DNA from 4 places in the Paenibacillus aurantiacus genome. Region 4 is predicted to be linked to each of the others. Evidence: riboswitches for the same ligand, from Rfam matches in the RefSeq annotation. Region 4 holds a riboswitch; each other region holds the start of a gene.
The links. A riboswitch is a leader RNA that binds a small molecule or an ion and turns the genes downstream of it on or off. The one in region 4 is predicted to bind cobalamin.
Positions count from the first base shown of each region.

Region 1: it holds a riboswitch for cobalamin, as region 4 does, so the genes downstream of both, ACFFSY_RS22645 ((2Fe-2S) ferredoxin domain-containing protein) here and ACFFSY_RS21595 (energy-coupling factor ABC transporter permease) in region 4, are expected to answer to the same signal.
Region 2: it holds a riboswitch for cobalamin, as region 4 does, so the genes downstream of both, ACFFSY_RS27945 (ABC transporter substrate-binding protein) here and ACFFSY_RS21595 (energy-coupling factor ABC transporter permease) in region 4, are expected to answer to the same signal.
Region 3: it holds a riboswitch for cobalamin, as region 4 does, so the genes downstream of both, cobJ (precorrin-3B C(17)-methyltransferase) here and ACFFSY_RS21595 (energy-coupling factor ABC transporter permease) in region 4, are expected to answer to the same signal.

Region 1 covers NZ_JBHMDO010000034.1:256,145-260,920, reverse strand. Annotated here, with positions in the region: gene ACFFSY_RS22655 (TetR/AcrR family transcriptional regulator) at 89-769, shown strand; gene ACFFSY_RS22650 (DUF2935 domain-containing protein) at 954-1,778, opposite strand; cobalamin riboswitch at 1,925-2,131, shown strand; gene ACFFSY_RS22645 ((2Fe-2S) ferredoxin domain-containing protein) at 2,293-2,658, shown strand; gene ACFFSY_RS22640 (PepSY-associated TM helix domain-containing protein) at 2,765-4,147, shown strand; gene ACFFSY_RS22635 (FixH family protein) at 4,160-4,645, shown strand.
Region 2 covers NZ_JBHMDO010000044.1:226,514-231,289, reverse strand. Annotated here, with positions in the region: gene cobT (nicotinate-nucleotide--dimethylbenzimidazole phosphoribosyltransferase) at 1-291, opposite strand, end outside; gene ACFFSY_RS27955 (heme ABC transporter ATP-binding protein) at 325-1,107, opposite strand; gene ACFFSY_RS27950 (FecCD family ABC transporter permease) at 1,104-2,138, opposite strand; gene ACFFSY_RS27945 (ABC transporter substrate-binding protein) at 2,139-3,143, opposite strand; cobalamin riboswitch at 3,329-3,576, opposite strand; gene ACFFSY_RS27940 (PAS domain S-box protein) at 3,712-4,776, opposite strand, start outside.
Region 3 covers NZ_JBHMDO010000027.1:41,027-45,802, reverse strand. Annotated here, with positions in the region: gene ACFFSY_RS16960 (sirohydrochlorin chelatase) at 1-1,071, opposite strand, end outside; gene cobJ (precorrin-3B C(17)-methyltransferase) at 1,120-3,000, opposite strand; cobalamin riboswitch at 3,195-3,442, opposite strand.
Region 4 covers NZ_JBHMDO010000034.1:36,781-41,556, forward strand. Annotated here, with positions in the region: gene ACFFSY_RS21590 (WG repeat-containing protein) at 1-2,473, shown strand, start outside; cobalamin riboswitch at 2,555-2,760, shown strand; gene ACFFSY_RS21595 (energy-coupling factor ABC transporter permease) at 2,916-3,686, shown strand; gene ACFFSY_RS21600 (cobalt ECF transporter S component CbiN) at 3,679-3,960, shown strand; gene cbiQ (cobalt ECF transporter T component CbiQ) at 3,957-4,760, shown strand; gene ACFFSY_RS21610 (energy-coupling factor ABC transporter ATP-binding protein) at 4,757-4,776, shown strand, end outside.

The sequences.
Region 1 (4,776 bases), 220 kb from region 4:
GGTTGTGCCTTACAGTGTTAGATGATATCATGAACCTAGAAGCATGTAAAGCACAAACTTACACTGTTAGATAAAAGGGCGGATACGGATGAAAAAACAGCAGCCTCAGATTTCGGAGGATAAAATTCTTGAAGCTTCGTGGGAACTTCTCGGGGAAGAGGGGATTGAGAAATTCAGCATGCGGCGGCTGGCCGACCGGCTGGGGATTCAGGCGCCGTCTCTGTATTGGTACTTCAAGAGCAAGCATAATCTTTATCAGCGCCTCGCCAACCAGGTGTCGAAAATCATTGTGGAGGAGTTCCACTCCGAAGGAGACTGGAAGGAGCAGTTGACCGGACTTGCGGTAACGGTGCGAAGCGTGCTCGGCCGGTATCCCTGCTCCACGCAGCTCATGATGATGACGCTGCCCCACGAGCCGGACATCATTCGGTTCACGAACCGCTTGCTGCTCTGCATGGAATCGACGCCGCTTGAGCAGGAGCAGAAGTTTCAAGCGACGCTTACGCTGTTGAACTACGTGTTCTACTTTGTTCTGGACGCTTATGAGCATCAGCGCAATGTGACCGCGATCGTGAAGGAGCAGGGAGAGCTTCCGAGCGGAGAGATGACCCGCCTTCTGGACGCCATGAGCGAGGCGGATGCAGGAATGTTTCGGCGCATGTACAAGAGCGGGACTTTCGAGTTGATGGGGTCTGATCGGGCATTTGAGTTCGGATTGAAGCTGATTCTATTGGGGATCGAGCAGGTGATTGAGGAGCAGGGGAAGTAGAAGTCGGACGAATGGGCGGCAAGACGATCGTGGATTGCGGCACCATGGCCAGTACGGGAATAACAGAGACAGGCTGAGAGCAGTTGTCTCAGCCTGTTTCTGATTATCCTGATCTCTTGAGGCTCACAAGCATGGACAGACTGACAAGCGGTAACGTAGAAGAAGTGTTGCCTTCCTGCGTCGGTCAATGCCAAGCGTTATGGTGGTCCATTTCATGTGAAGGATTACCTTTCAAATGACTCTCGAACATATCAATAATCGTCAAGAAATGCTCGGCTTCCCGGTATACATGATCGGCTAGCAAAGGATGTATGATGCTCTTGATCCGACAAGCTTCAATAAGATCTCGAGCGGTCTTCTTGAAATCACGCAAGCTCTCCACCGAGACGCGATTCTGATCAAGAAATTGACTCAGTAAAGGCTGCGTCTGCGATTGAGGGCGCATGGAGCTTAAGTCCTGCGCTTGCCACAGCAGCGTGTCAAAATCATGGCTGAATTCACGTGCCTGCTCGACTAATTTTCGTTCGGACGGGTCAAGCAAATGGCCAATGAATTTGGCGTGATCAGCCATAATTTTTAGGAAGAATACATTCTCATCGATAATGGCGTCCGCGAGCGGCTCTAGCTGTCCATTATTAAGCTCTGATAGACGATTTCTGAAGTAATTGGCTTCTCTGCTAACGTGATCGACGAGAAGCGGGAAATTATTGGCGCCAGGAAGCTTACAAGATAGGATTAGCCCGAGTACCTTACGCTTGAAAACCCATATATGCGATACCGCATTGTGTACTTCCATGTTGAAGGCTCTGATCTGGTTGGGGTCCGTCTGAATCGTGAACGCATGCGATTGCGCTTCGATATGCTCAAAAATAGAATAAAACTTGTTTGCTTCTTGAATGAGTTGAGTATCTTCGCAACGAAACCCCAGTTTCAGGAAGAGGGAATGTTCCTTCATGATACGTGACCAGAACCTGATTTCTTCAAGCGAACGCGCTACAAAGGCATTCAACTTCACTCACTCCTCTATTCTCGACTCTTGAATGGTATGTTTAGGTCGATTTGTCCAATGACACGATATTGGAAATAACATTGCGTATCGGCTGTTGTGTTCGCTAGAACGGTCGACTATGATAGGGGAGTAATGGATTTACTCTAATTGCATATTCGGGAACAGGTGTCTGATCGGCCAACATGCTTGCCGGTCAGACTTAATAGGGAAGTTCGGTGCAATGCCGACGCGGTCCCGCCACTGTAACGGAGGAGCAGGCAGCTCGATCCAGCCACTGATCAACTCTGATCGGGAAGGCTGCTGCCATGCGATGATTCCGGAGCCAGGAGACCTGCCTGTTCTGACAGCACTATTGTACCTACGAGAGATAGGGAGTGTTAGATGAATCGTCATCCTATCAAATGATGAAAGCGTCTTTCCCTATGCTTATTTCACGGGGAAGGACGCCTTTTTTTGTTGGCAGAAGAGATATAGGTAGTGCTAATCCACGAGAGTCGAAGGAGCAGGAAACAACATGGGAACTTGGGATTTGTCGAGAACGAAGCATCATGTGTTGATATGCAATGGGGGAAGCTGCTCGCGTCAACAGGCGGACGAAGTTACGCATGCAATCCGAGCAGAGATCGCGCATCACGCAGCGGAAGATCGGATTCATACCACGCGCACAAAATGTAATGGCCGCTGCGAGGACGCTTGTGTCGTCATCGTGTATCCCGAAGGAACTTGGTACAAGAATATGACGCCCGAGAGCGGGAAACAGCTTGTAAGCGAGCATCTGCTGCAGGGTGAACCGCTCCAGGATCAATTGACTTACGCCTATCATACTGATCGTTTTATACCTACGGGCCAAGGATCGAAAGGGATATTGCGGAATCCATAATGTATTTTTTTTGCTCCACATAGCCCAGTCGAGTCATCCGGCATCCAATCCCCATGCGCTATAGTTATCGAAGATTCGATATCTGCGCGAGAGGTGATGTTGATTCATGAGTGCCGGGGAAACAAAAAGAGTATCGAAAGGGTTAAGCAAAACGATTTACCAGTCCGTATGGCGATGGCATTTTTATGCTGGCGTTATTTTTGCTCCATTCTTAATTATTCTGGCATTCAGCGGCGCGGTCTACTTGTTCAAACCGCAAATCGAAGGTTATCTGTACAAGGACATGCTGGTCGTTCGCGAAGTAGGCAGTCAGCGTCTAACGTCGGCACAGATCATCGAGAAGGTGCAAGCCGACAATCCTAATTTGAAGGTATCCTCCATTACGTTAACGGATGCGAAGAACGCAAGCTATCCGATGTCCGTCAATCTGAACGGGACGCCGACCACGATGTATGTGGATCCATACAGCGGGGAAGCGCTCGGTACGCTAGACACGGACAAGACATTCGCATCGTTCTTCAAGAAGCTTCACAGCGAGCTCGTCGTTGGGGGTACCATCGCCAATCGTCTTGTGGAGCTGGCCGCATGCTGGGCCGTCATCTTGTTAACAACCGGTCTGTACTTGTGGTGGCCGCGCAACAAATCTTCCATCTGGGGAACGATTCTTCCACGACTAAGCAAGCCCGGCAGCCGGCTATTCTGGCGTGATCTTCATGCGGTGCCCGCCTTCTGGATCTCGTTGCTGCTAATCGTTATTATCGCAGGCGGGCTGCCTTGGTCTGGCATTATGGGACCACAGATCGACCGGCTCGCCAATTCGACGAATACCAATACGCCTCCTTATGCTTACAGCTTCGGCGCGAAGCCGTCATCCGTCACGGTCGCCAAAGATGCGGCTGAGGATTTGCCTTGGGCAGCCGAGAATCTGCCGCTTCCCCAGTCTGCAATTGGTGGATATATCACGTTAACCTCGGATGAGATCGCCGGGATCGCGGATGCGAAGAACGTAGCGAAGCCCTACACGATCACGCTGCCCAAAGGCGAAACCGGAGTATTTACCGTATCGACCTCGCATGTCAAACCAGGGAACAATGCCACGCTGCATCTCGATCAATATAGCGGCGCCGTGTTAACCGACGTTCGTTTCGCGGATTATGGCATCATGGCCCAAGCCATTACATACGGCATCGCCTTCCATGAAGGCCGACTGTTCGGACTCGCGAACCAACTGCTTGGCTTGTTAGCTTGCGTGGGCCTTATCTTGACCGCGGCCAGCTCGTATGTGATGTGGAGGAAACGCAAACCGGACGGTAAGCTGGGAGCGCCGAATCGGCACGATAACAAGAAGGTGACGATCGGCGTTACGCTAATCATGCTCGTATGCGGGATCGTCATGCCGCTGGTAGGGATATCGATCCTCGTCGTCCTGGTGCTAGACGCGTTGATCATTCATAGGGTGAAACCATTGCGCCACTGGTTTTCTGTATAGGGGGGATTATTAGTGTCGACATATACGTTACGGCGGTTCGCTTCGCTGGGCAGCATGCTGCTTCTGTCCGTTCTTCTATTCGGCTGCACAGCGAATATTCCCGAATTGGACGAATCCGGATTGCCTTCGCACCTCACGGTAAAATTGCAGCTGCCGAAGCAGCTTGAGGTCGGTGCGGATAGCGACTTCTCCGTCGAAGTGTTCAAAGGCGGGGAGCCGGTGGGAGGTGCTGCTCAAGCCGACTTCGTGTTCTGGCCGGAAGGGCAACGGGATGCGGCCGTTACCGTCAAGGCCGCTGAAACTTCGCCAGGTGTCTATTCGGTATCGCACCGTATTCAAGAAGAGGGGATCTATTACGTTCAATCCCTCATAGACACCAATGGCGATAAAGTGTTACCCACCAAACGCATTGCCGTTGGTGCTAAAGCGGTGGAGCAGCTAATCGCAATGGAAAACGCTGCTAAGCCCGACGAAGCGGCTCATGGCGGCCATCATTAACCTCAGCATCTAAAGGCGCAGTAACGGATCTCTAAAGGAGCTAGTTCAAACTAAGATTGGACTTGACCAGCTGTTTCACGACGAATCGGTGATGGTTATGGTATGGGAAACAGGGGAATTTCCCCGGAACG
Region 2 (4,776 bases), on a different contig from region 4:
AGCAAGGAAATTCAGCACCATCTGAGGCGTCACCTCGGACGGGAACGCGCTGACCCCCTCCGCGCAGACGCCATGATCGCCAGCCATCACCACGACGGCCCGCTTCGAGAGATCTGCGCCGAGCTCGCCCGTAATGCCCGCGATTTGTTTGACGATATCCTCCAGCTTGCCGAGGCTGCCTGGCGGCTTCGTCAGCGAATCCAATCGCGCTTGCGCCGCGCGGATGGACTCCGCGTCCAGCGGTCTGATCGCGTCTACCGTTCTATCCAACAATTGCTGCGTATCGCTCATGATTAACCAACCTCTCCTCTTCCCTTGACGAGTCTATTCGCCGGCCTTCGAGTGCAGCAGCAGCTGCGGAACGCCGCTAACCGGATGCCGAACGACGACCGAACGCGCGCCGTATACCCGCTCGACGAGCTCCGCGTTCACGACGGCCTCGGGCGGACCCGATGCCTCGATCCTCCCGTTACATAGGACGTACAGCTCCTCGCAATATTGAGCGGCCAAATTCAGATCGTGCAGCACCGCAACGACGGTAATCCCCTGCTCGCGCTGCCACTGCTTGACCGTATCGAGCAGCTGCATTTGATAGCCAATATCCAAATAGGTCGTCGGCTCATCGAGCAGCAGCAGCCGCGGCTCCTGGACCATAACCTTGGCCAGCGCCACCCGCTGCCGTTCTCCGCCGCTTAGCCGGTCGATCTGCCGATCGGCCAAACCTTCAAGCCCCGTCAGCGCCAGCACGCGCGCTAGCAGCGGGGCGGGGTCGCTGCGCTCCTCGCCCATCCAATTCTGGTACGGGAAGCGCCCCATCGCAACCACTTCCTTGACCGTGAAGCCGACGGACGCTAGTCCGCCCTGCTGCAGCACGGCCACATGTCTGGCCAGCTCCTTGCGCGTCCACTGCCCCGCCGGCTTGCCGGCAAGCAGCAGTTCCCCTTCCTCCGCCTTCGCCGTGCCCGCGATCAGGCTGAGCAGCGTCGACTTGCCAGCCCCATTCGGACCAATGATACCGTACATCCCTCCCGCTTGAAAGCGAAAAGAAACGTCCGACAAGACACGCTTGCCGTCCAGGCTCAAGCTTAAGCTTTTCCCTTCGATCATAACGCGCCTCCTTGCTGCATTTTGCGTCGATAGAGCAGGTACGCGAAGAAGGGCGCGCCGATGAACGCCGTCACGACGCCAAGCGGAATTTCCTTGGGACTAGCCACAGTGCGCGCGAGCGTATCCGCCCATAGCAGATAAATCCCGCCGCCGAGCGCCGAGAGCGGCACGATAAGCCGGTAGTCGGGACCTACGATCAGACGGATCAAATGCGGGATGACGAGCCCGACGAAACCGACGACACCCGCAACGGAGACGGCCACAGCCGTCAGCAGCGTCGAGACGATCAAGACGGTAAGCTTTGTCCGTTCGACCTCGATGCCCAGATGCGAAGCATGCCGTTCGCCGAACACGAACAAATTCAATGCCATCGAATAGCGGATCAACACAACCGCGCCGACGGCAAGGAACGGCAGCACGAGCTGCGCATGTTCCCATCCGCGCGCGCTGATGCTGCCCATGAGCCAGGCGTTGATTTCGTTGACGACGCCTTGCGACATCGACGACATTAACGTCACGACCGCACCGAGAAACGCCTGCACGATCACGCCTGCCAAAATGAGCGTCACGATGTTCATCGCCCCCCTCGCGCGCGCCAGCGCCACGACGACCCCGAGCGTGGCGATGCCCGTTACGAACGCAATGCCCGGAATGAGCCACATGCCTACCGTGAGATGATAGCCAAATAAAAGAATGAATGCCGCTCCGACGGAACACCCCGTCGCGACGCCCAGTGTGAACGGATCGGCAAGCGGGTTGCGCAGCACGCCCTGGAAGCCCGCGCCGGCAAGCGATAAGCAAGCCCCGACAAGGACGGCAAGCACGATGCGGGGCAGGCGGACTTGGGTGACGATCGCAATCGAGCTAGAGTCCGCCCCCCCGTCTCCGTCTGCGCCCATCACATAATGCAGCAGGATGCGCCATACCTCGGATAGCGGCAGTCTCGCCGATCCGATCGACAAACTAACGACGATAGATGCGGCAAGGAGGAGCATCGCTGCTCCTCCATACAGGTACAATTTGCGCCGCATTTACTTGACGAGATCCGGATGCAGCTTCTTCGCGACTTCGAGCAGGCCTTCCGCCAAGCGCGGACCTACGCGAACAAGCGGATCTTGATCGACTTCATACAGCTTTTTGTTCTGGATTGCGGCGATCGATCCCCAGCCCGGACGCTTCTCGATAGCGTCGAGTATTGGGTTCTTCTCGCCTTCTTTCACATTAATAGACGCGTAGACGATGACGTCCGGATTCTGCTCGATGACCTTCTCCGGATCGATCTCGTACCAGCTTGCCTGATCCGCGATATTCGTGCCGCCCGCGAGCGTGATGATCTCATCCAGGAACTCGCCTTTACCCACCGTCCAACCCGGAGAGAACTCGAGGTATACCTTCGGCTTGACCGCGTCCTTCACGGCATCCTGTACTTGCTGGCGCACATCCTTCATATGGTTTGCGACTTCCAGCGCCTCGCTTGGCTTGTTCATGATCGCGCCGATCTGGCCGATCTTGCTAATCACTTCGTCGTACGTCTTCGGATCGGTCGCCAGCACCGTCAGATTAAGGCCGCGCAGCTTCTCGACCGCCGGCGCGTTCATCGACGAGGAGGCCAGCACAAGGTCTGGCTTGAGCGCGACGATCGCCTCGATATTCGCTTCCATACCGCCGACCTTCGCCTTCGATGCCACTTCCGCCGGATAATTCGAATTGTCGTCCACGCCAACCACCGCATCGCCCGCTCCGATCGCGAACATGATCTCGGTTTCGCTCGGCACGAGCGTCACGACTTTCTCGGGCGCCTTCTCGAACGTAATCTGCGTGCCTGTCGCGTCGGTTACTGTAAGCGGGTATACCGGGGCCGCGTCCGCCGTTTCTCCCGCATTGCCCGCACCTGTCGTGGCGTTGCTTTCTGTGGCCGTGTTATTATTCGCAGCCGCGCCATTATTCTCGTTCTTGCCACCGCAAGCTGCCAGCACCGCCAGCAGCATTGCCGCTACTAGCAGCATCGCCAATCTGTAGCCGATCGTTCTGTTCATGCTGTCCCCACTCCTCGTTCTTGCCGATATTGCAATTGCAACAAAAAAAGCACTCCCAGGACCGTGCCGGAAGTGCTTGCTGCAGACTTTCGCGCGTTCAAAGACGTTCATCCGGCTCAGGCAGCCGGCATGCACCGTATCGATCGTCTAATCCAAGCTCCAACACTTCCCCAAGTCCACGTGGGCAGCGTGCTATTGAACAGGCAGGTCTCCTGACTCGAAAGCTTGCGCGCTGCCGTCTTCCCGGTCCGCTAGGCGGCCAGTGACGTCGATAGGCTTCACGTTGTCCGCAGAACGGCCAATAGCCGTACGTTAGACGCTTCCTTACAGTGGCGGGTCCGTGCCGGCGTTGCACCGGTCTTCCCTTTTAACCTCCGCGTCGGACGCAACACTATGCATTCCTCGCTTCGGCACCTGTTCCAACATATGCAATTGTTCGACTGTAACTATATCACTCGGAGAAAAGGCTTGTCTACCCTTTTCGGCCGCGGACGGTTAACGAGCACGCCCCATGGCAAGAACCCCGCAGGCATTCAGCCTGCGGGGTCCCGATGACAACGCCTCTTGGTTATCCTTGACCTGCGCCCGCCGTTATCTTCGCCGTCTCGGCTGCTCGGCTTCCTGCGAGCGGAAGCACGACCGTTACCGTCGTCCCTAGTCCGCTCTCGCTGGCGAACGACATCTCGCCATGGTGTGCTTGAACGATGCGGTTACAGATCATAAGGCCAAGCCCGGTTCCGCTGCTCTTGGTCGTATAGAACGGTCCGCCGAGTTTGTCGATCAGCTCGATCGGGATGCCAACCCCCTGATCTTTGATCAGAATCGTCACCTCGCCGTCGCGCAGCGCGCGCAGCTCGATCTCAATCCGTCCGCCGGCCGGCATCGCCTCGATTGCGTTCTTGAGCAAGTTGATGAACACCTGCTTGATTTGATTCTCGTCGCAATAGATACTTGTCTCCCCCGCTTCGCTCATATTGAGGCAAAGCTCGACGTTGTTCATGATCGCCTGCGTCTCGAGCAGCGTCATGACCGCATGGAAGATGCGGATGAGGTCGTAATGGCCGAACAGCTGATTCGCCTGCGGCTTAGCCAGCGCCATGAATTCCTGGACGATCTCGTTGATCCGGTCCAGCTCCGCAAGCATAATATCGAAGTAATCGTGATGCTTGTCGAACTTCTTCTTCAGCAGCTGCGAGAATCCCTTGAGCGATGCGAGCGGATTGCGGATCTCATGCGCGATGCCTGCGGCCATCTGACCGGCGACCGACAGCTTCTCGGAGTTGACGAGCGCCTCCTCGGCCCTTTTGCGCTCCCGAATGTCCCGGTACACGGTCTGCACGACGATCCGTCGCCCCAAGAAATTGTGGATGCGAATGCTGGACGCTTCGACGTCGATCGTCTCCCCGTCCAGGCCGATCAACTTGCTCTCCACGAAGTCGAGCGGATCATCGGACTGCATGACCTTCGAGACACGCTCCGCGGCGGCTAAACGGTCGTCCGGGTGCACGAGCGAGCCTACGCATTGATACAGCAGCTGTTCCTGCGTATCCGCTCCCAGCAGCTTCATCGCCGCATTATTAATATAGATAATGGTTTCGCCGTCCTGCACGATGATCGGCTCCGGCAAATATTT
Region 3 (4,776 bases), on a different contig from region 4:
ATCATGGTCGTGATTTTGTTCATGATCGGATTCATGACGATGCTCGTGACCGTGATGATCATGGTCATGGTGGTGATGCTCATGATTGCCTTGGACATACTGGTGTTCATGGTCGTGCATGCGGTGATGCTCATGTCCGTGATGATCGTGATGGTGATGCTCGTGATCATGTTCGTGATTATGATCATGTTCGTGGTGATGCCCGTGATCGTGTCCGTGGTGTCCGTGGTGATGACCATCATCGTCATGATGGTGGTGGTGATGCCTATGCTCCGCGGCCGCAGCAAGCCGGTATTGGCACATGTCGCAGTTCATCTTCACTTCTTCACCAAGCGCCTCGCGCGCCCGTTCAAGCAATATCGTCTGCAAGGTCGGGTGGAAGCCGAAATACCGGGCGAGCGTGAAGACGTGCTCGGGATAACGCGCCTGCAGGCTCTCCAGCATATCCTCCATCCGCTTGATCAGCACGCCGGTGAACAAGAAATAAGGCAGCACGATGACATGCTTCGCCCCCAGCTTCAGGCATCGTTCCGCGCCAGCCTCTACGAGCGGATCGGTCACGCCCATGAAGGCGGTCTCGACATAGCCGACCTTCAGCCGCTCCCAGAACAGCCGCGAGATTTTGAACAAGTCGCTATTCGCGTCCGGATCGCTGCTGCCCCGCCCGACGACGAGCACCGCCGTATCGCGCAGCTCCGCTTCCGGATCAAGTCCGGATTCTCGCAGCCTGGCGGCGAGAATCTCCAGCACCTGATCATGCACGCCGATCGGACGGCCGTAGATGAATTGCACGCCTGCGTGCCGCTCCCTCGCTTCGTCGATCGCCGCCGGAATGTGCAGCTTCGCGTGGCCGGCAGAGAACAGCGTGATCGGAATCACCGCCACCCGCTTCGCGCCCAGCGCCGCGCACTTGTCAAGCCCTTGATCGAGCGTCGGCTTCTCGAATTCGAGAAAGCATGTCTCAACTAGAAGCCCTTCCAGCCGATCCGCAATCGCACTAACGAACGCCCTGACCTCATCATTTCCTTCGGCATCCCGGCTGCCGTGGCCAACAAATAATACTGCATCCATCTTTCGTCCGCTCCTCTTCCCCTGAGAATCCTGACGGTCTTTCGGCCGTCAGTCGCCGCATACCGCGTTATCGATCGCGAACACGGGCAAGTCCTGCTGCCTATAACCCTCGAGTTCTTTCACCCGCTTGAAAAACTTATGGAACCGCTCGTTCGGATGCCCTTCCTCCCGAAAGCGCGCCACGATCCGCTCCACCGTCGGCACGAGCGCGTCCGGTTCGATGCCTTCTGCGACGGGCTGGGCGGCATGCGCGTTGCGCCCAACCGTCTTCCCGCCCAAGAACAGATCGAACTTCCCCCGTCTGAACACGATGCCGATATCCTCGTTGACCGCGCCATAGCACGCCATCCCGCAGCCGTTGAAGCCGATACGCATCTCCTTGGGCACTTTCGCGCCGCCAAGTCCCGCGCCGAGCTGCTCCAAATACGGCACCGATTCCGCTTTCTCCATATCGCAAAAATCGCACGCCTTAATCTGCACGACGTCGCCGACCGGCGCAAGCGCAAGCCCGGCCTCGCGCAGCCGGACCGTCGCCGCAGCCGGGTCATCCGTCCGCAGGCGAACGATGAACTGATGATGCGGCGTATATTCCAGCTCGCCCGCTTCGCCGACGATTTCGGCGAGCAGCGTCATTTGGGCCGCGCTCAGCTTCTTGTTCGCAAGCCCCGGGCCGACCGCGAATTCGAAAATCGCTTCCTGCCGGAACGGCGCTCCGATGTCCGCCCCCGCGCCGATCGCATCAGGCTCCGCGCGTTCGACGCCTCGGCTTGCGTCGACAAGACGAATCGCCTCCATCGCAAGAGACAGCGGTGAAGTCTCGCCCGCGGAGATGTACGAAGTCGGTGAATTAGGCGAGGGAACCGCGGCCGTTCGAAGCGCTCTCTCCCCGAGCGAATGGCCAACGATTCGATCGACCGCTATCTCCCCCCTCGAAGCCGCCAGTCCTGCTGCCGTCTCTCCCGTCCCGATAACGGCCGCGCCGACTGCAATCGAAGTTGGCTCTTCGCCCAATTCCCCGTCCGCTCCTAGGCCTTCCTCGTCACTCGACACTCCGACCGGGCCCCAGTCGTCCTGTTCGCTCAAAACCCCGACTGTCTCCAGCGCCCAAGGCTCCGCTTCGGTCCGCAGCCGCTCGTGCGGGCGCAGCGGCTGCACGTCGGCGCCGAGCGTGTACTTCCGCTGATAGCCGCGTGGCGTGATCATTAGACCTTCATATACGCTCGTGGCCGAGTTGCCGATGATAACGGTCGTCAGCATCCCGATGTCGTGCTCCAGCATGTCGCCGAGCGTCGTAATCACGACATCCTGCCGGTCGCGGTACGCGCTTTTGACGATACCGACCGGCGTCTGCGGCGAACGATACTTGAGAACGATCCGCTGCGTCTCGACGATCTGGCGCGTCCGCCGCCCGCTGCGCGGATTATACAGCGCGATGACGAAATCCGCGGAGGCGGCCGCTTCGACGCGCCGCTCGATCACCCGCCAAGGCGTCAAATGATCGCTCAAGCTGATCGTGCACGCATCGTGCATGACAGGCGCGCCAAGCAGCGACGCCGTCGAATTGATCGCCGAGATGCCTGGAATGATTTCTACCGCGACGCCCGTCTCCCGCCGCCACCCCCGCTCCATCAGCACCTCGTACACGAGGCCGGCCATGCCGTAGACCCCTGCATCTCCGCTTGAGATTACCGCCACCACGCGCCCGGCTTCCGCCTGCCGCACCGCTTCCTGCGCCCGGCTGACCTCCTCGGTCATCCCGGTCCGCACGACCTGCTGCTCGCTCAACAATCCGCGGATCAAATCCACATACGTGTTGTAGCCGATGACGATATCGCTCTCCTGAATCGCTTCCTTCGCCCGTTTCGTGATATGCTCGAAGCTGCCCGGGCCGAACCCGACGATCAGCAGCTTGCCCGTTGTCCTCTCCATGCGATCCCGCCGCTCCTTCCTTGGCTTAGATGCCATTTTCCGCACAATACAAAAAGGCATCCCCAACACAAAATGTGTTAGAAATGCCTGTGGCTAACAAACGAATCCAAACGGCCGCCCCGCGCGCATGCGCATAGGGAGGCATCGTTCCTGCTTGTCCGATCTCTAACACCACCCTAATTCCGCGTAGGTTAACAGTGCTGTTGAAACAGGCAGGTCTCCTGACTTAAAGCGGTGCGGCGGCGGTCTTCCCGGGAGGCAGTCTCCCAGTGACTTCGGTTGCGTCGCACCTGTCGCCCGGCCTTCGATCGGCCGGCAGACAAGCTTCTTACAGTGGCGGGTCCGTGTCGGTTTTGCACCGAACTTCCCTATTAAGCCTCGGCGCGAATCATGCATTCCCCGCATGCTGCGCGCTCGTGGCACCTGTTCCCGATATGCAATTGTCTCGACCATCATACAAGAGCCTGCCATCATCTGTCTATGAAAATAATGGTACGAGCCCTGCGGCAGCGTTTCGCTTTCCCGGCGCATATCTTCCGCCCAATCCGGCCATCCTATTTTTGACGGCGTGAAGAGAGGTGTGGTTCCATTGAGCCAAATGGTGAAAGGACTCGACACGCGAGGTAAACGGAAGTAAACACATTTTGCATAGAAGCGAGGGGTTGTGCCGCAGAGCATTCTGAGGGACACGTTACCATCAGGTAAACCGGATTTCTAACGGATGTGAAACAGAAGTTGTCTCATTCTACGCATCGCCGTCGGAGAAGAGCCCTTAAAACGGGCTCTTTTTTCGTTCCCTTCCCTTCTCGTTCCCGTTCCCGACGTATTGCCCGTGGATCCATAAGCTGCCCGGCCTGAAGCATAAATACGCCGCATTGAGATCCATTCCGTCATGCATACAACCGACCGACTCGGGACATTCTAATTATCGACGGTGAGAAGAGAGGTGTGGTTCCATTGAGCCGAATGGTGAAAGAACACAACACTAGAGGTACACGGAAGTAAACACATTTTGCATAGAAGCGAGGGGTTGTGCCGCAGAGTATTCTGAGGGACACATTACCATCAGGTAACCGGATTTCTAACGGATGTGAACAGAAGTTGTCTCATTCTACGTATCACCGTCGGAAAAGAGCCCTTAAAACGGGCTCTTTTTTCGTTGCGCGCAAGGCCGCACGAGGTTTGACTGCCAACGCGTGACCGAGCACCGCACGTCGGAAGGCGAGCGCGGTGGCATCGCGGCTGCTTACGACACCCGGGTCACTCTGTAACATTTAGTCGTTCCCTCCCGCATAGAACCGCCCTTGTCCGGACATAATAATTTCGACGGTGAGAAGCGAGGTGTGGTTCCATTGGACGGCATAGTGCAAGGACTCACTAGAGGTAAACGGAAGTAACACATTTTGCATAGAAGCGAGGGGTTGTGCCGCAGAGTATCTCTGAGGGACACATTGCCATTAGGTAACCGGATTTCTAACGGATGTGCAGCAGAAGTTGTCTCATTCTACGTATCACCGTCGGAGAAGAGCCCTTAAGGGGCTCTTTTTTCGTTGCGCCCTAAGTCGAGCTGAGCTGTTGGTTGTGCTGATCCGTCGAGCTCCCAATAACCGGACGAGCGATTGGCTTGGCGCTTTGCCGCCTCTTCGTCTTTTCTTTGGCTCAATCCCGCATAGAACCGCCCTTGCCCGGACATGATAATATCGACGGTGAGAAGCGAGGTGTGGTTCCATTGGACGGCATAGTGCAAGGACTCACAAGAGGTAAACGGAAGTAACA
Region 4 (4,776 bases):
GCTCGTTCAGCTCGTGCGGCGATTCTTGCCCCAAGGCGCGGAGCTGGCCGTCATCGAACGTCCGGTGCCGCACCCGGCGATCGTCGCGGCGGACATGAACGGCGACCGCGATCCGGAGATCGCGGCCGTTTACCGATATGCAGACGCGTTGTATCTATTGGTGCTCCGGAATCCGGCGGAAGGTTGGGAAGCGGTCGTCAATGAACGCGGAGCCGGCTACGGGGTGACGCTGCTGTCCGCGTCGCCGGTATCAAGCGCGACCCGCAACAATTTGCTGGTAGGCTGGCAGATGGGCGCGGTCTGGTCGCAGCTGGCGATCTACGAGTGGGAGCCCGGCGGATTGCGAAGCGTGCTGAAAGAACCGTTAACGTACAGTTATATCGAGGTGCTCGATCTGCTCGGTTCGAGCGGTCGAGACGGACAGTCGGAACTGGTTCTCTGGCTGCATGACACGGGCGAAGCCTATCGCGTGGAGGTGCTGCGCTGGCATGGCGGCGACATCGTGCCGGCACCCGACGTAGAGGCGGCTTACTTTCGCAAGGTGACGGGTTATTATGAGCATATGGTTCGGCTTCATCCTGATTACGCATTCTATTGGTATTATCTGGCTGATGCTCAGCTTCGAGCGGGATTGCCGCAGGCGGCACTGTCATCCGCTCGCCGGGCATTGGATTTTCCGCATCCGTATCCGTCGCGGGAAGAGCTGGAGCGTCTGCAGCGGGAGATCGCGGGCAAGTTGCAACATGGCCGAAGTGTCGCTACCAGAGCGGAAGCGCTGTTCCCCGCTTCGCTCAAGACCTTGAACGGAATTCGTTGGGGGTACATCGACCGCTCAGGCAAAATGGTTCTGCCGCCTCGTTTCCGATCTGCCGCTTCTTTCGGTCCGAATCGACTCGCGGCCGCCGGGACGGAACGCGGGACCGGGCTGATCGACACAACAGGCCGCTTCGTTGTAGAGCCGATTTATGATTCGATCAGCGATTTCAACGAAGGTCACGCGGTCGTTATCGACAAGGAAGGCTTTAAGCTGATGAACGCTTCAGGGAAGATCGTGACGAAGCGCGCTTATTCCTTCCTGGGGAATTTGCACGATAACAGGGCGGTCTTCTATGTCCAAGATCAAGATGGCAGCTCGCGGTATGGTTACATTGACGGACGGGGAGACGAAGTCATTCCGGCCCGCTTCATGGAGGCGGACGACTTCCAGCGCGACCGTGCGCTCGTGAAGACGAAAGAAGGCGAATATGCGGTTATTCGGCCTGATGGGACCGAGGTTGCCGTATTCCATTATCCATTCGTAGGTCCGCCAGGCGACGGCCTGCTTGCCTTCCAGCAGGAAGCAGGCGGCCCTTATGGATATATCGATGAGAAGGGCAGGGTCGTCATTCCGCCCGCGTATACGTTTGCCCAGCCTTTCCAAGACGGGTTGGCCGTCGTCAATACGGGCGAGGATTACAAGTCGGTGTATGGCGTCATCGACAAGAAAGGTCAATACGTCGTCCAGCCGGGCTATAACGATATCCGGCAGCTCGGCGAGAAGCGTCTGGCACTTGGGCAGGCGATCGACGAGAACGAGCCGTACCGCGGTTCCAAATACGCGATCGCCGCGACGAATGGCGTTCGTCTAAGCGATTACGTCTATTTCGATCCGCAGGATTTCAAGCAAGGGCTGGCTTCGGTCTATGACCGCACGCACACGTATTTCATCGATCGGACGGGCAAGGCGGCGCCGGGTTATCCGCGTATCAAAGGAAGCGGCATCTTAACGCTCGAGGATGGCCTGATCGCGGCGAACGTGGACCAGCGGCTGTCGTATTGGACGAAGGATGGGCAGAATGTCTGGCGGCAGAACAGCATCATTCCGCTGCGCGATCCGTACCGGGTGCGCGAGGTGAAATATAGCCCGAACAAAGATTACCTCGTCTATTACCCGCAGCTCGAAGGAATGTCGAATCCGAATACGCAGCAGAATGTCAATACCAAGCTCAAGGAGCTGTCTCAGGTGAAGCCGGTCCCGGCGGATCAGCAGCTGGAAGCTTCGTATACCGGCGACTTCCAGATCTCCATGTTCCGCAAAAATCTGCTCGTCCTCGAGCTGTCCGGCTACAACTATCCGTTCGGCGCGGCGCACGGCATGCCTACGCTGCTGTACCCGCATGTCGATGTGACAACCGGGGGGTTCTACGAATTGAAGGACTTGTTCAAGCCCGGCAGCGATTACGTGAAGGTGCTCAGCGATATCGTCGGCCAACAAATCAAGGAAGACCCGCAGTACGACTACGTATTCCCGGACACGTACAAAGGGATCGCGCCAGACCAGCCGTTCTATGTCTCGGAGACGGCGCTGCATCTGTATTTCGCGCCTTACGAAATCGGACCCTACGCGGCAGGCTTCCCGACGTTCACGATTCCGTTCGCGCAGATCAACGGGATATTAGCCAAGGATCGCCCATTCTGGCAATCCTTCCACTGAGAGGCGCCATCCAAAACGGTTGTTGCGCAAAACGCGGCAACCGTTTACTATGTTCATAGGTTTGATTCCGCGTGCGGATATAATCGAATAACGGAAACAGGTGCTGGAAAGCGGCCGATGCAGGCTGCCATTCCGGCTTAATAGGGAAGTTCGGTGCAAAGCCGACGCGGTCCCGCCACTGTTACGGAGGAGTCGAAAGCGCATAATCGCCACTGGGTGCAACCGGGAAGGCGGCTGACGACGATGATGCCGGTAGCCAGGAGACCTGCCTGTTTCAACGACACTGCTTTACCTACGGGAGATAGGGAGGTGTTAGACGAGCAACCGGATGGTAACCAAGGGCGTACATACGGGCGTCTTTCCCCTGCATGACGAAGGGGAGAGGCGCCTTTTTTTGCATGTCCGAGCGGCGTGCAACATTTAACAGAAGGGATTGGCAGCAATGAAAAAAAGAAAATGGGCGGGGACGTTGGCGGTGGTAGCGGCGATGGCGCTGTACTTATGGATCAATGAACCGCAGTCCGCATACGCCATGCACATCATGGAGGGCTTCCTGCCTGTCGGATGGGCGATCTTCTGGTGGGTAGTCTTCATCCCGTTCTTTATGCTCGGAATTCGTTCTCTGCGAAAGGTGACGAAGGAAGCGCCAGAGCTCAAAATCATGCTCGGCCTTGCAGGCGCCTTCACGTTCGTGCTATCGGCGCTGAAGCTGCCTTCCGTCACAGGCAGCAGCTCGCATCCGACCGGGACGGGGCTTGGCGCCGTCATGTTCGGACCGCTGCCGATGAGCGTGTTAGGGACGATCGTCCTGCTCTTCCAGGCGGTGCTGCTTGCCCACGGCGGACTGACGACGCTCGGCGCGAACGCATTCTCGATGGCCGTCGCAGGCCCGATGGCCGGTTACGCGGTCTATGTGTGGCTGATGCGGACCACAGGCAAGCAGAAGCTGGCAATATTCTTCGCCGCGGCGCTTGCCGACCTGGCCACGTATATCGTCACATCGGCGCAGCTCGCGCTCGCATTCCCTTCAGCTAGCGGGGGATTCGCCGCATCGCTTATGAAATTCGGCGGCGTCTTCGCCGTCACCCAAATTCCGCTTGCGATCAGCGAAGGTCTGCTGACCGTGCTCGTCTGGAATTGGCTGCAAGCCTATGGAGCGGACGAGTTCCGGCAGCTGCAGCGCAGAATGAAAGGAGCCACGACGCATGTTTAAACGTTATCGCAATACGCTGATCATCCTCGCGGTCATCCTGTTGGCCGTGCTGCCCCTGGCTTTCGTCAAAGGGGAATTCGGGGGCGCGGATGGGGAAGCCGAAGAATTGATCGCGGTCGTCGATCCAACCTACAAGCCGTGGTTCTCCTCGCTGTTATCGCCGCCGGGCGAGACCGAGAGCATGCTGTTCGCGCTGCAAGCGGCGCTCGGCGCGGGCTTCATCGGTTATGTCATCGGCTTGTTCAGAGGCAAAGCGACGAGAAAACAACCGTGATCTTGAAGCAGATCGACAGCTACTCCTACGGCAATCGGTTAAGAAGCCTGCCGGCGACAGCCAAGGGTGGTTTCGCCGCTTCGCTCCTGCTGCTCGCTTACTTGACCGGTCCGGCGGTGCAGGCGGCCATCATCGCGTGGTTGTACGTCTGGACGGTACCGCGAGCGGGGATCAGCGCGAAATTCTATGCTGTGTCGCTCGGGAGCGTCCTTGGATTCTATCTGCTTAGTCTGCCGGCTCTTATGATCGAGGCGATCCCGGAAGGCGCGAAGATGGCTGTCGCGGCGAACGTCCGGCTCGAGTTGGGCGGATGGCAGCTGGCAGTGACCGAAGATAGCATGCATCTCGCGGTAAGGCTCTTGTTTCGCGTGCTCGCATGTTCAAGCTGCTTCCTCTTCCTCATACTGACCACGCCGATGGCGGATTTATTCCAGGTGCTGCGTAAGCTTCGCGTACCCATGCTGCTGCTGGAGATCATGCAGATCATGTACCGGTTTCTCTTCGCCTTGCTCCAGACGGCGTCCGAGCTATACACGGCTCAACGGGCGAGGGGTGGCCATCATGGCGTGAGGAGCCGAATCGCCGACACGGCGACGCTCGCGGCCCGGCTGTTCGGGCGGACGATGTCCCGCTACGACAATTGGACGCGCGGGCTCCGCGCGCGCGGCTTCGAAGACGAGCTGCGGCTAGCGCCAAGCGAACCGGGGAACGTTCCCGCGAAGCTGCGCATCGAGGCCCTAATCGGTCTCGCAATCATAACGTTGACGGCACTGCTGCTGCCTGGAGGATGGCTATCATGATACACAACATCTTGGA